DNA from 2 places in the Bacillus sp. FSL R7-0646 genome. Region 2 is predicted to be linked to the other one. Evidence: a T-box and tRNA genes for the amino acid it is inferred to sense, from the RefSeq annotation. Region 2 holds a T-box; the other holds one or more tRNA genes.
The links. The T-box of region 2 lies ahead of ileS (isoleucine--tRNA ligase). A T-box ahead of a tRNA ligase gene usually reads a tRNA of that ligase, here a tRNA-Ile.
Positions count from the first base shown of each region.

Region 1: it encodes a tRNA-Ile, which carries the amino acid that the T-box ahead of ileS (isoleucine--tRNA ligase) is inferred to sense. The anticodon was not compared.

Region 1 covers NZ_CP150217.1:3,106,098-3,109,340, forward strand. The annotation lists partial or broken gene glgB (1,4-alpha-glucan branching enzyme) at 1-730, opposite strand, end outside; tRNA gene MKY62_RS16110 (tRNA-Glu) at 917-988, opposite strand; tRNA gene MKY62_RS16115 (tRNA-Ser) at 1,001-1,091, opposite strand; tRNA gene MKY62_RS16120 (tRNA-Asn) at 1,093-1,167, opposite strand; tRNA gene MKY62_RS16125 (tRNA-Ile) at 1,174-1,250, opposite strand; tRNA gene MKY62_RS16130 (tRNA-Gly) at 1,263-1,336, opposite strand; tRNA gene MKY62_RS16135 (tRNA-His) at 1,345-1,420, opposite strand; tRNA gene MKY62_RS16140 (tRNA-Phe) at 1,443-1,518, opposite strand; tRNA gene MKY62_RS16145 (tRNA-Asp) at 1,529-1,605, opposite strand; tRNA gene MKY62_RS16150 (tRNA-Met) at 1,651-1,727, opposite strand; tRNA gene MKY62_RS16155 (tRNA-Ser) at 1,752-1,844, opposite strand; tRNA gene MKY62_RS16160 (tRNA-Ile) at 1,852-1,928, opposite strand; tRNA gene MKY62_RS16165 (tRNA-Met) at 1,934-2,007, opposite strand; tRNA gene MKY62_RS16170 (tRNA-Ala) at 2,033-2,105, opposite strand; tRNA gene MKY62_RS16175 (tRNA-Pro) at 2,112-2,188, opposite strand; tRNA gene MKY62_RS16180 (tRNA-Arg) at 2,197-2,273, opposite strand; tRNA gene MKY62_RS16185 (tRNA-Gly) at 2,284-2,355, opposite strand; tRNA gene MKY62_RS16190 (tRNA-Leu) at 2,371-2,455, opposite strand; tRNA gene MKY62_RS16195 (tRNA-Lys) at 2,462-2,537, opposite strand; tRNA gene MKY62_RS16200 (tRNA-Thr) at 2,619-2,694, opposite strand; tRNA gene MKY62_RS16205 (tRNA-Val) at 2,710-2,785, opposite strand; gene MKY62_RS16210 (hypothetical protein) at 3,066-3,243, opposite strand, start outside.
Region 2 covers NZ_CP150217.1:1,690,821-1,694,063, reverse strand. The annotation lists gene ileS (isoleucine--tRNA ligase) at 1-1,645, opposite strand, end outside; T-box leader at 1,697-1,926, opposite strand; gene MKY62_RS08690 (DivIVA domain-containing protein) at 1,989-2,483, opposite strand; gene MKY62_RS08685 (RNA-binding protein) at 2,579-3,243, opposite strand, start outside.

The DNA.
Region 1 (3,243 bases), 1.4 Mb from region 2:
GGCCGGAAACCCAATCCATAATGACGCCGATCTCATGCTGATGGCACTGGTCGATGAAATACATCAAGTCATGCGGTTCGCCATATCTGCTCGTCGGACTGTAGTACCCTGTTGTCTGGTAGCCCCATGAACGGTCAAACGGGTGCTCTGTCAGCGGCATCAGCTCGATATGTGTGAATCCGTGTTCTTTGACGTAAGGAATGACCGTTTCGCTCAGTTCCCGGTATGTGAAAAAACGTCCATCCGCTTTCTTTTTCCACGAACCGATATGAAGCTCGTAGATGGAAATCGGTTTTTCATACACGGCTTTTTGCTGCTTTTTCTTTTGCCACTTCCGGTCGCCCCATTGGTATCCGGCCAATTGATAAGTGACCGATGCCGTTTTCGGCCTCACTTCAGAAAAAAAAGCATAAGGATCAGCCTTCAATTTCGTTTCATTTGCGGCTGTAATCATTTCATATTTATACAGCTCCCCTTCTCCAATACCGGGGATAAACAGTTCCCATATGCCTTCCTGATGACGCTTTTCCATTCGGTGCAGGACACCGGACCAGCCGTTAAACGTTCCGGCGATTCGAACCTCCTTCGCATGCGGGGCCCAAACACAGAAACGGAAGCCTTGGCGGCCGTCCTGTTCCGTCTGATGAGCGCCGAAGAACCTGTAGCTTTCATAAAGCCGACCTTCATGAAAGAGATGCGCTTTAATATCCGAGGCACTCACACCAGCCATTGATTTCATCCTTTCTGCCACTATATTTAAAGAATACTCTTTTATTCGGATAATATGGCTTGATCCCTTTAATGAAAGCGCTTCTTTTTATTGACAAAGTTCAACAATTTTCCTTTTAAACATTGACTGATGTCATATTTGAATATAAAAAAACTCCGCATCGAAATGATGCAGAGTTTAACATGATGACCCGTACGGGATTCGAACCCGTGTTACCGCCGTGAAAGGGCGGTGTCTTAACCACTTGACCAACGGGCCTTATTGAAAAAATGGCGGAGAAGGAGGGATTTGAACCCTCGCGCCGCTTACGCGACCTACACCCTTAGCAGGGGCGCCTCTTCAGCCACTTGAGTACTTCTCCATGGCTCCGCAGGCAGGATTCGAACCTGCGACCGATCGGTTAACAGCCGATAGCTCTACCACTGAGCTACTGCGGAATATCATGGTGGGCCTGAATGGACTCGAACCATCGACCTCACGCTTATCAGGCGTGCGCTCTAACCAGCTGAGCTACAGGCCCATGATATGCAAATGGAGCGGGTGATGGGAATCGAACCCACGACATCAGCTTGGAAGGCTGAGGTTTTACCACTAAACTACACCCGCATTTCGCATGGGGCGGTTGATGGGAATCGAACCCACGAATGCCAGAGCCACAATCTGGTGCGTTAACCACTTCGCCACAACCGCCGCAATATATAGAATTGTAAAATGGTGGCTCGGGACGGAATCGAACCGCCGACACACGGATTTTCAGTCCGTTGCTCTACCAACTGAGCTACCGAGCCTTTGTTAAAATGGCGGTCCGGACGGGACTCGAACCCGCGACCTCCTGCGTGACAGGCAGGCATTCTAACCAACTGAACTACCGGACCATTTTGGCTGCACCTTTCGGGCAATCCTCATTTAATGAGTGAATTTGGTTGCGGGGGCAGGATTTGAACCTGCGACCTTCGGGTTATGAGCCCGACGAGCTACCGAACTGCTCCACCCCGCGATGATCAAAATAATAAATAATATATGGCGGAGGAAGAGGGATTCGAACCCCCGCGGGCTTTGACACCCCTGTCGGTTTTCAAGACCGATCCCTTCAGCCAGACTTGGGTATTCCTCCGTAACAATGGTGGACCTTGTAGGACTCGAACCTACGACCGGACGGTTATGAGCCGTCTGCTCTAACCAACTGAGCTAAAGGTCCTTTAATAGCGGCGGAGGGAATCGAACCCCCGACCTCACGGGTATGAACCGTACGCTCTAGCCAGCTGAGCTACACCGCCATGGTGAATATTAAAGATAACAAAGTGGAGCCTAGCGGGATCGAACCGCTGACCTCCTGCGTGCAAAGCAGGCGCTCTCCCAGCTGAGCTAAGGCCCCGAATAGTGGTCGGGAAGACAGGATTCGAACCTGCGACCCCATGGTCCCAAACCATGTGCTCTACCAAGCTGAGCTACTTCCCGTTATATAATGGCGCGCCCGAGAGGAGTCGAACCCCTAACCTTTTGATCCGTAGTCAAACGCTCTATCCAATTGAGCTACGGGCGCTGGATGATTAAGCGGAAGACGGGATTCGAACCCGCGACCCCCACCTTGGCAAGGTGGTGTTCTACCACTGAACTACTTCCGCAAAATAGATTGGCAATGCGGATGAAGGGACTTGAACCCCCACGTCTTTAAAAGACACTAGAGCCTGATTCTAGCGCGTCTGCCAATTCCGCCACATCCGCATGAAATGGTGAGCCATGAAGGACTCGAACCTTCGACCCTCTGATTAAAAGTCAGATGCTCTACCAACTGAGCTAATGGCTCCAATACTGCAATGAAATCTGAAGACTTTTTCGAAAGCTATCTGTCTTTTTTCAGCAACTTTTATATTGTATCATAAAATCGTGGTGCCGGCAAGAGGACTTGAACCCCCAACCTACTGATTACGATTCAGTTGCTCTACCAATTGAGCTACACCGGCCCATTCCAATATGAATGGTGGAGGATGACGGGATCGAACCGCCGACCCTCTGCTTGTAAGGCAGATGCTCTCCCAGCTGAGCTAATCCTCCGCGTCAGTTGTTGGAGTAACTCTCGATCTGACAAGGACTATTATATACGGGAATACACCCATTTGTAAAGGCTATATTAAAAAAATTTTATTTTCAGTTTATTCTATCACAACAGACGAATATGGATACTTCGTTCCGCTCAATCCGCATGATGGCATCAAAAGCTTAGGAGCAACATTTATCCCTATTGACGGCTTATAATAGGTTCTCCAGACGCTCCATGAATTCCTGTCTCTTCCCCATGGTAAATTTGTATTCGAATTGATTTTTCAAAACAATTTTAAGCCCGTTTCGAACGATAAGCAATATATTTCGCTTCTCGACTCTCTCTATCCCGACTCTTAATAGCAAGCGGCGTGTTTTGAAAATGAACGTCGTACTGCTCAAAATATACGCATTCATTTGTCAATCCTCCAGCTACCTCAATCCCTCGAAATCCATTTGCCGGAACATCCAGC
Region 2 (3,243 bases):
CGGCAGGTCTTACAAGATCTTCGCGCTCTTCCAGTACGGCCTGATGAGACGAACCTGAATCAAACCAGACGTCCATGATGTCCTGCTCTTTTGTAAACTTGCCGTTCGGGCTTCCAGGGTGAGTAAAGCCTTCCGGAAGCAGTTCATTCGCTTCTTTTTCAAACCAAATGTTCGAACCGTGCTCCCTGAATAGTTCAGAAACGTGGTTGATCGTTTCGTCCGTGATGATCGGCTCCCCGTTTTCCGCATAAAATACCGGAATCGGCACGCCCCATGCGCGCTGTCTTGAAATACACCAGTCGCCGCGGTCGCGGATCATATTGTAGAGGCGTGTCTCGCCCCATTCAGGCACCCATTTAGTTTTTTTAACCGCTTCAAGAAGCTCGTCTCTAAAGTCTTTGATGGAAGCGAACCATTGGGCGGTTGCACGGAAAATAGTCGGTTTTTTCGTTCTCCAGTCGTGCGGATAGGAGTGAGTGATGAAATCAAGCTTCAGCAAAGCGCCTTTTTCTTCGAGCTGTTCTGTAATCGGCTTGTTGGCCTGATCGTAAAACAGTCCTTCAAAACCAGGGGCTTCGCTCGTCATATGTCCTTTTTCATCAACCGGACAAAGCACGTCAAGCCCGTATTTTTGACCGATGATAAAGTCGTCTTCCCCGTGTCCTGGAGCGGTATGAACGCAGCCTGTACCGGCATCTGTTGTTACGTGTTCGCCGAGCATCACAAGCGAATCTCTGCCGTATAGAGGATGAACTGCGACGATATGTTCCAAATCTTTACCTTTAACAGTCTGAACGACTTCATGATCTTCAAAGCCGATCGCTTTTGCCACGCTTTCAATCAATGCGCTTGCCATCACGTAGCGCGCGCCGCCGGTAGCAACGACGCTGTACTCCAGTTCAGGATGTACGGCGATGCCGAGGTTGGCCGGGATTGTCCACGGCGTTGTCGTCCAGATGACAATCTTTTCGCCGTTTGTTAATACGCCTTTTCCATCCTTTACATCAAATGCAACATAGATAGACGGAGAGCGTTTATCATGGTACTCGATTTCCGCTTCAGCCAGAGCAGACTCACTTGAAGGAGACCAGTAAACCGGCTTCTTCCCTTTGTAAATATAGCCTTTTTTCGCCATTTCGCCGAATACTTTAATTTGCTGCGCTTCAAACTCAGGCTTAAGCGTCACGTATGGATTTTCCCAATCTCCTCTGACACCGAGCCGCTTAAATTGCGCTTTTTGGCCTTCGATTTGCTGCCATGCATATTCTTCGCAAAGTTTGCGGAATTCGGCAACTGTCATTTCTTTGCGCTTCACTTTTTTGTTCTTCGTGAGCGCTGTTTCAATCGGCAGGCCGTGTGTGTCCCAGCCCGGAACGTACGGCGCATGATAGCCGCTCATCGATCTCGAACGGACGATGAAATCCTTCAGTACTTTGTTAAGCGCATGCCCCATATGAATATCGCCGTTCGCATACGGCGGTCCGTCATGAAGCACGAACATCGGCCGGCCTTCGGTACGTTTCTGAACGAGGCTGTAAATGTCCATATCCTCCCATTTCCCCTGGATTTCAGGTTCGCGGTTCGGCAGGTTTCCTCTCATCGGAAAATCTGTTTTCGGCATTAAGAGCGTGTCTTTATAATCCATTACCATTCCTCCAAAACATCTTTTCTAAAACAAAAAAAGCCTTTTCATCCCATAAGGGACGAGAAGGCTTTGATCTCGCGGTACCACCCTTTTAGACAAGCCGATTCGGCTTATCCGCTCAAACATCGTAACGTGATGGGACGTCCTTTCCTACTGGACGGTTCAGAAAGGAAACTTGAGGGCTGATACACAACGATTCCAACAATCCCGGGCTTACACCGCCCCCGGGTCGCTTTCATTGTTTTCAGGAATCAATGTCTGTCCCTCTCAAACGTTTTTCACTCAATTTATGAACGTATTATATGCGAACAGATGACGGTATGTCAAGATTGCAAACGAAAATCTATTCCTTTTCATCCATTACTGCGTCTACTTCGTATTCAAGCAAATGATCCCAGTCATCGTTTTTCAACAGGTCAAGCTGCGCTTCGATCAGCATTTGGAAACGGGTTCTGAACACTTTTGACTGCTTTTTCAGCTCTTCGATTTCCATAGCGATCTTTCTCGATTTTGAAAGAGACTCATTAATGATCCGATCTGCGTTTTTCTCAGCTTCACGGATGATGAGCTTCGCTTCTTTCTCGGAATTGCGCTTTACGTCTTCTGCCGCTTCCTGTGCGACAAGGATCGATTTATTCAACGTCTCTTCGATCGTCGAAAAATGGCCGAGACGCTCGTCAAGCTCGTTCACCTTTGTTTCAAGCTCATTTTTTTTGCGCAGAATGATCTCATAATCCTTCCTCACCTGGGCCAGGAATTCGTTCACTTCATCTTCATCATAGCCGCGGAACGCTTTCGTAAATGTTTTATTATGAATGTCATTTGGCGTCAAAGGCATGCTGCCCACCTCCATTTTTTTCTTTATGTACACTTGTCCTAGTCAACATTATAAAGCAAAATTCGACCGGGCGGAGAAAAAACTGTTAAAACGCGTCATTTTTGTTTTTCAAACGTCAATCTCCATTTGCCCTTCTTCGTTTTGCCGTCAATGTTTTTCATTCTGAAGCGGCCAAATCCCCGGATCGAAACCATATCCCCTTCAGCCAGTGCATATGAAGGGTCTTCGATGACTTTCCAGTTCACTTTCACGAGGCCGTTTTTCACAAGAACCTGTGCTTTCTGCCGGGATTGCCTGCTCATTGCCGAGCAAATCGCATCAAGCCTCAAAGATGAAACCGTATCATCCCTTATTTCGACATCCTGCTCCGGTACTTTAAGCTTTGAAAGCGGAATTTTTTCAAGGGAAACTTTCACCTTGCCGATTTGTGTCAGCTGGGTGAAAACAAAATCAGCGACTTCTTCCGAACAGATAAACTGCCATGTTCCGTCCGAAAAGATCAGATCGCCGAACTTTTGGCGCTTCAATCCGATGCCCATCAATGAGCCGAGAAGCTCGCGATGCTCGATGGAGGCAAATTTTTGCGGGTAGATGACTTCCCAGGCTTGAAGCTGAAAATCTTCGGCAGACGGCTCGGCATATTCGGGGAACAGCACAGCCCGCTTTCGTTCAGCCTCAGGGAACCCCCCGAAAAATTCAAGCCTCACTTCGTCCGACTGACCGATGACAGACTGCAGGATCACCTGTTCCCGCGGATCCA